Regions from separate parts of the Exiguobacterium sp. SH3S3 genome, predicted to be linked through region 2. Evidence: riboswitches for the same ligand, from Rfam matches in the RefSeq annotation. Region 2 holds a riboswitch; each other region holds the start of a gene.
What was found. Region 2 has a riboswitch for S-adenosylmethionine ahead of EVJ28_RS08535 (2,3-diketo-5-methylthiopentyl-1-phosphate enolase). Riboswitches for the same ligand answer to the same signal wherever they lie in the genome.

Region 1: linked by a shared signal. The riboswitch ahead of EVJ28_RS02830 (methionine ABC transporter ATP-binding protein) and the one ahead of EVJ28_RS08535 (2,3-diketo-5-methylthiopentyl-1-phosphate enolase) in region 2 are both predicted to bind S-adenosylmethionine.
Region 3: linked by a shared signal. The riboswitch ahead of metK (methionine adenosyltransferase) and the one ahead of EVJ28_RS08535 (2,3-diketo-5-methylthiopentyl-1-phosphate enolase) in region 2 are both predicted to bind S-adenosylmethionine.

Annotation. Positions count from the first base shown of each region.
Region 1 is NZ_SJUU01000002.1:216,867-219,135, forward strand. It holds gene EVJ28_RS02825 (methionine ABC transporter permease) at 1-118, opposite strand, end outside; gene EVJ28_RS02830 (methionine ABC transporter ATP-binding protein) at 108-1,136, opposite strand; SAM riboswitch class I at 1,215-1,320, opposite strand; gene EVJ28_RS02835 (thioredoxin family protein) at 1,773-2,030, opposite strand; gene EVJ28_RS02840 (PTS sugar transporter subunit IIC) at 2,220-2,269, shown strand, end outside.
Region 2 is NZ_SJUU01000007.1:119,893-122,161, reverse strand. It holds gene EVJ28_RS08535 (2,3-diketo-5-methylthiopentyl-1-phosphate enolase) at 1-1,002, opposite strand, end outside; SAM riboswitch class I at 1,074-1,176, opposite strand; SAM riboswitch class I at 1,382-1,484, shown strand; gene mtnK (S-methyl-5-thioribose kinase) at 1,566-2,269, shown strand, end outside.
Region 3 is NZ_SJUU01000002.1:155,438-157,706, reverse strand. It holds gene pckA (phosphoenolpyruvate carboxykinase (ATP)) at 1-940, opposite strand, end outside; SAM riboswitch class I at 1,258-1,377, shown strand; gene metK (methionine adenosyltransferase) at 1,509-2,269, shown strand, end outside.

The sequences.
Region 1 (2,269 bases), on a different contig from region 2:
ATAAGAGCATGCCGAGGGCGAGACCGATGACGAATGTCGCGGCTCCCGCGACGAGCGTCATATAGAGCGTCTCCCACGTCTGTTCGAACATGACTTGCCAATCTACATTAGGAAACATCGTTTTCCACCTCCACTTCCACTGCCTGCGACCGGATTGAGGCGATCGCCCGCTCGACTTCAGCCGGCTCTCCGATCAATTGGATGAATAGCGTCCCGAGCGCACCGACTTGCGACTGCGTCACGTTACCGCCGATGATGTTGAAGCCGATGTCGTGCTGTTTCAACACTTCCGATAAAATCGGCTGTTCGGCCGTCTCGTTCAAGAATTTGAGCTTGACGATTTGGCCGCTCGGATAACGTGCTTTCAAATGCTCGAACGTGAGCGACATGTCGTCGACGGCACCGATCTGTTTGACGAACTCTTTCGTGATCGGCTGTTCCGGATGTTGGAACACGTCCGCGACTTGGCCGGTCTCGACGACCTTCCCTGCCTCCATGACGGCGACGCGATGACAGATTTTTTGGATGACGTGCATCTCATGGGTGATGAGGACGATCGTCAGTCCGAGTTTCTTATTGATGCTGACGAGCAGTTCGAGGATCGAATCGGTCGTCTTCGGGTCGAGTGCGCTCGTCGCTTCATCGCAGAGGAGCACATCTGGATTTGTAGCGAGCGCGCGGGCAATCCCGACTCGCTGTTTTTGACCGCCCGATAGTTGCGACGGATAGCTGTCTTCACGTCCGGCGAGACCGACGAGATCGACGAGCTCTTGGACGCGGCGTTTGCGTTCACTGGCCGGTACCCCGATCAGTTCGAGCGGGAAGCTGATGTTCTCAGCGACCGTGCGCGACCATAACAAGTTGAAGTGTTGGAACACCATCGAGACGTTTTTGCGCACCCCGCGCAGTTCTTTCGGAGTGAGCTTCGTCAGCTCGCTCCCGGCGACGACGATTTCACCGCTTGACGGTGCCTCGAGCCGGTTGAGCAGACGAATGAGCGTCGACTTCCCCGCCCCTGAATATCCGATTATTCCAAAAATTTCGCCGCTCTCGATTGTGAGCGACACATCATCGACCGCCTGGACCCGACCGTTCTTCGTGTCGAACCATTTGGCCACGTTACGTAATTGAATCAATACCTTTCCCTCCTGACAACAAAAAAAGTACACACGTTTGAGCAAACGTGCGTACTTTATCGGTACGGACAACGATTGCTCTCATCTTCCAAGGTTCTCACCTTGCTGGAATTAGCACCATTTCGGATTGCTCCGCGGTTGCTGGGCGTCATAGGGCCAGTCCCTCAGCCTCTCTTGATAAGAGTGTTGTTTATTCGATTAGCTTTATAATAGCGACACATTATTTTCATGTCAAACTATTTTGTGCGAAAAATCAAAAAAAGGTGCCATCCGAGGATGACACAGAACGTAGCACCTTGAGTCACGGAAGGACAACCCATAGATGAAACTCTTTTGCCCGATCAGAGTGTTCATCCTTATATGGGGGATTCAAGCCATCCATCACTCGGCCTTAGAACGTACCGTGCGGTTACGCGGTCGGTGTCCCTGCGCTTGATTTTTTTGGGGGACAATCTAAGGGAAGGTCCACCTAAAAGTCGCGTAAAGTGATGCACCGGCTGTTCTAAAACGTCTTGATGGCTGGAAAATCTCGTCCTATATTGTGTTCAAGTAAGATGTTGTAATGAATATACCATTCGTGAACTTTCTGTGTCAACTGATTATTTAAAATTTTCTGATTATTCTAATCATCCTATCTCATTTAACGAAAGATAGGACGTGCTGCACGTTTTGAAACGCATATAATCGGTCTTCGACTTGGCCGTCTTTAAGCTTTAACAGCGCCGGTACGCTCATCACTTGATACGCTTCTAACTCTTGCGGGATAAAGTTGGCGTCCTGCTTGTCGATCGCGAGTGTCGGGTCGACCGCTTCGACGACCGCGAGCATCCGCTCGGCCACAGCGCATGTTCCACACATCGGGGCGTATATATATAACAATCCGTCTGAAATCATTTTCTCTCACCTCTTCTATAAGTATATGAATGTGAGTCGATCTGTTCAAAAGTTGTGCTCAACTGGAAAAATCTGAATAGTTCAACATTTCTTGTTGACGCTCGCCCAAAAGAGGCATAGTATGGTCATTAACTTTATCGCTTTCGTACATAACAGCAAACACGTAGAAAAGGACAGGTGAATCCACCCATGACGGAACAAACGAAACTGACAGGCAAACAATTTTTGATGAACGTATT
Region 2 (2,269 bases):
GTCTGTGCCGAAATCACGGATGATGTCCGGGACGAGCCCCGGATGGATGCCGGCCGACGGGACCGGTAGAATCGGCTTCGCCCAGTGCGGCCGAGCACTGCTATCCCGAATCGCGAACGCCTCATCGGACGGTGTCGCGAGTGAACCGTATGGGGACGGGAACAGCGTCAAGTCGGCCCCCGCGAGGCGGAACAATTTCCCGAGCAAGAGCGAGTGGCTGATCGAGCCGGTCAAGGCGCCGGCGAACGCCGGATGCGCCAAAATCGGGACGTTAATTGTTGGATCGCTCGCGAGTTCGCGGAGTGTGTCGAGCCCGTATGTATAGACGTTGAACAACAGTGCCGTCGCGCCCGCCTCGATCAAGCGGAGCGCTTGGTCACGTAGCCCGAACACCGGACCGCTGAGCGTGATGGCATAGAGCGAACGTTTCCCGGTCGTTTCGAACTGTTCTTGGATGACGGCCGCCCCGATTTTAGCTCGTTCAAGCGACGGAGTGAGCGGATTATCGTATAGGATTTCATCATCTTTGACGATGTCGATGCCGCCGGCGAGCTGGTCTCGAAGTTGCTGTTCTAAGAAGCGTAAATCACGGCCGATGATCCCTTTAAAGATGCTCATGACGAGCGGGCGATCATGGACGTCGAGCAACTCACGAACGCCTTGAACACCGAACTTTGCTCCGGGGAATTCAGACGCAAGCGTTTCGGGTAACGTCAAGTCGATCAAGCGTACCGAGTCATCGAGCGATAATTTCCCGAACGTCGTCGTCAAGATGGATGAGAAGTCGGGCGTGACGTTATGGAGCGGATAACGGATTGTGAAGCGACTCGTCGTTTCCGTGTGCGTCGTTGAGACGACCTCACCCCGATACGCCTTTAATTGTTCTTGCTCTAGGTGGGGCAGTTCCGTCCATGTGCCGACGGTCAGTTCAAGGGCGATTTTCTCGGCGACAGTCGCGACGCGGTTCGTCCGGCTGATTTCATATGTGGCAGTAATACTCATGTTCGTTCCTCCTTCCGGTCAAACAAAAAATGACCCCATGCCGAGGCAAGAGGTCATCATAAAAAAATGAACTCTTATCTCTCAGCTTACGCTGCAAGAATTAGCACCGTGCCCAATCGGGTCGGTTGCTGCGACATCATCGGGCTTGTCCCCTCCGTCTGCTCTTGATAAGAATGTATTTTGAAGTTGTGAAATTTAATTGAATTTTGTCACACAATATCCGGTTCGTCAATTCCTTTTTTTGAGAAAAAATAGTTGAATTCATTGTTTCTATATATGCCCGGGAAAAGACAACACCGGGTCCGAAAATTGACGTTGACAACTTGGTGCTCGAGTAAGTAACATTCATCACAACAAGTTCACACAATCGAATATGACACTCTTATCGCGAGTTGGCAGAGGGAATTGGCCCGATGACGCCGCAGCAACCGACCAGTAGGCACGGTGCTACATCCACCAGACATACGTCTGACAGATGAGAGGAACAACCGTTACGGCTGTGCCTCTTTCTCGCGGAGAAAGGGGCTTTTTTTGTGGGGAATATACCGAAAGGGGAAACAGACATGGCTTATCAACCATTTACAGAACAGACAGTCGTCGAGCACGTCAGAACGTTAGGGTTACTCGAAGATGGGGGCATCGCGCATTGCGAGGAGATCGGGGACGGCAACTTGAACCTCGTCTTCCGCATCCGTCAAGGCGAAACGAGCCTCATCGTCAAGCAGGCGCTACCGTATGCGAAAGTCGTCGGAGAGAGTTGGCCGCTCACACTTGAACGGGCGTGGATCGAGCAGCTCGCGTTGCGCGAATTCGCTAGCGTCGTCCCGCGTTTCGTCCCGGTCGTTCTCGGCAGTGACCGGACGCTCGCCTACACGATTTTAGAGGACTTGTCCGACTTTGATATCGTCCGGACGGGCTATTTGGAAGGGAAAACGTATCCTGAACTCGCCCGTCACATCGGTGAGTTTTTAGGACAGACGTTGTTTGAGACGTCAGACTATACGGCCGGCCCGATTGAGAAGAAGCGGAAAGAACGGGATTACTACAACCCGGAACTGTGCGACATCACTGAAAAACTGATCTTCACCGATCCGTACAAAGATGCCGAATCGAACAACATCGAAACCGCGCTCCGTCAGGACGTCGAAGCGCTTTGGCGTGACCAGAAATTGAAAGTGGAGGTCACGAAACTGAAAGTCGGTTTCGTCACGAAACACGACGCGCTCTTGCACGGAGACTTACATACAGGCAGTATCTTCGCGACGCA
Region 3 (2,269 bases), on a different contig from region 2:
GCGTATTTTCGGTGAGCGAGATGTTTTTGTAGTCGGGTGAGCGGTCTTCGTTCAAGATGACGTTTTCGATCAACGATCCGAAACGGATGGCGTCATAAATTTGAGGTTCGTTCTCACGCGACAAGTTGATCGTCTTGGCGTAGCAACCGCCTTCGATGTTGAAGATGCCGTCTGGTGACCAACCGTGCTCATCGTCACCGATGAGATGCCGTTCCATATCGGCCGATAGCGTCGTCTTTCCCGTGCCCGATAGTCCGAAGAAGAGCGCCGTCTCCCCGGCGTCCGAGACGTTGGCCGAGCAATGCATCGACAAGACGTGCTGTTCAGGTAATAGGAAGTTCATGACCGAGAAAATCGATTTTTTAATTTCGCCGCCGTATTCTGTTCCCCCGATCAGAATGGTACGTTTGGCGAACGAGACGAGGATAAATGTTTCTGAGTTCGTCCCGTCAACTGTTGGGTCGGCCTTGTAGCTCGGTGCATAAATGACCGTGAACGGGTCAAACGCAGCTCTCGTCGGCCACTCTCGCAAGAACAACTGCTTCGCGAACAAGCTGTGCCACGCGTACTCGGTGATGGCGCGTACAGGTAGCGTGTAGTGCTCGTCAGCTCCAGCCGAAGCTTCGAGATAATACAGCTTCTGTTTCGTCTCGAGATGGGTGAGGACTTTGTCGAGAAGAGCGGTGAACTTTTCTTCTGCGATCGGCTGATTGATCGGCCCCCAGTCCACTAACGAGTTGCTGACTTCATCTTGGACGACGAATTTGTCTTTCGGTGACCGTCCTGTGAATTTCCCTGTACTGACCGATAAAGCCCCGTCTTTCGTCAGTACGCCTTCACCGTTACGAATGGCTTCTTCCACCAGTTCTGGAACCGTTAAGTTCCGTAATACATCGGCACCCTTAATTAATTCTTCGATTTTCAGGAGCGTAGTCGCCATCCTGAATCCCACCTTTCCCCTAAATAGATGTGGATGAAATCCGCATACTTCCGCGTTTAATTAGTATGACATTTTCATTATATGTGACACACTAATCGAAAACAAGCATTTCTTTACCCTTTAAAGTAAGCGCTTTCTTACAAAGACATTCTAACATATTCTGTATAAGCGGGGAGTGAAAAAACGGAAACCGTCAAAAAAATGTTTGATATTTCACAAACATAAATGATTTCCGTGATTACGAAGAAATTTACAAATTAAGCAGATACGCTTGACAGAACGGTATGGCATTTATATGATGGTGTTCGTAACGGATACTCTTATTCTGAGCGGTGGAGGGAACAAGGCCCTACGAAGCCCAGCAACCGTCCGATCCTGTAGTCTTTTTCGGAAAAGGTGCTATCCTGAAGCGAAGCGACAGCTTCGAACGATAAGAGGGTAAGGAAGAACGATTCAACCTTTCCCATTGAACGTGGCGAAAGGTTTTTTTCATTACCGTCCCAAAGCAACGCGTAAGGGGAACGAGTACCGTCCACACATCACCCTTATTAATAGGAGGTTTTTCGAAATGTCAAACTTGAACCGTCGACTTTTCACTTCGGAGTCCGTCACTGAAGGACATCCGGATAAAATTTGTGACCAAATCTCAGATGCGATTTTGGATGCAATTTTGGCTGAAGATCCAAACGCCCGCGTTGCGGCTGAGACGTCTGTCACGACAGGTCTCGTGCTCGTAGCTGGTGAAATCACGACATCGACTTACGTGGATATCCCGAAAGTTGTACGTGAAACTGTTCGTGAGATCGGCTACACGCGCGCCAAATATGGTTTTGACGCTGAGACTTGTGCTGTACTCACAGCAATCGACGAGCAGTCAGCAGACATCGCACTCGGTGTCGACCAAGCGCTCGAAGCTCGTGAAGGTCAAATGACTGACGAAGAAATCGATGCGATTGGTGCCGGTGACCAAGGCCTCATGTTCGGTTATGCAACGAACGAGACACCTGAACTCATGCCGCTCCCAATCTCACTCGCTCACAAATTGTCACGTCGCTTGGCAGAAGTCCGCAAAAACGGAACGCTCACTTACCTTCGTCCAGACGGTAAGACGCAAGTAACTGTTGAATACGACCAAGACAACAACCCGGTCCGTATCGATACGATCGTCATCTCGACGCAACACGCAGAAGACATCACGCTCGAGCAAATCCAAGCGGACCTTAAAGAACACGTGATCGCAGCAGTCATCCCGGCTGAACTCATCGATGCCGAGACAAAGTACTTCATCAACCCGACTGGCCGTTTTGTCATCGGTGGACCACAAGGTGA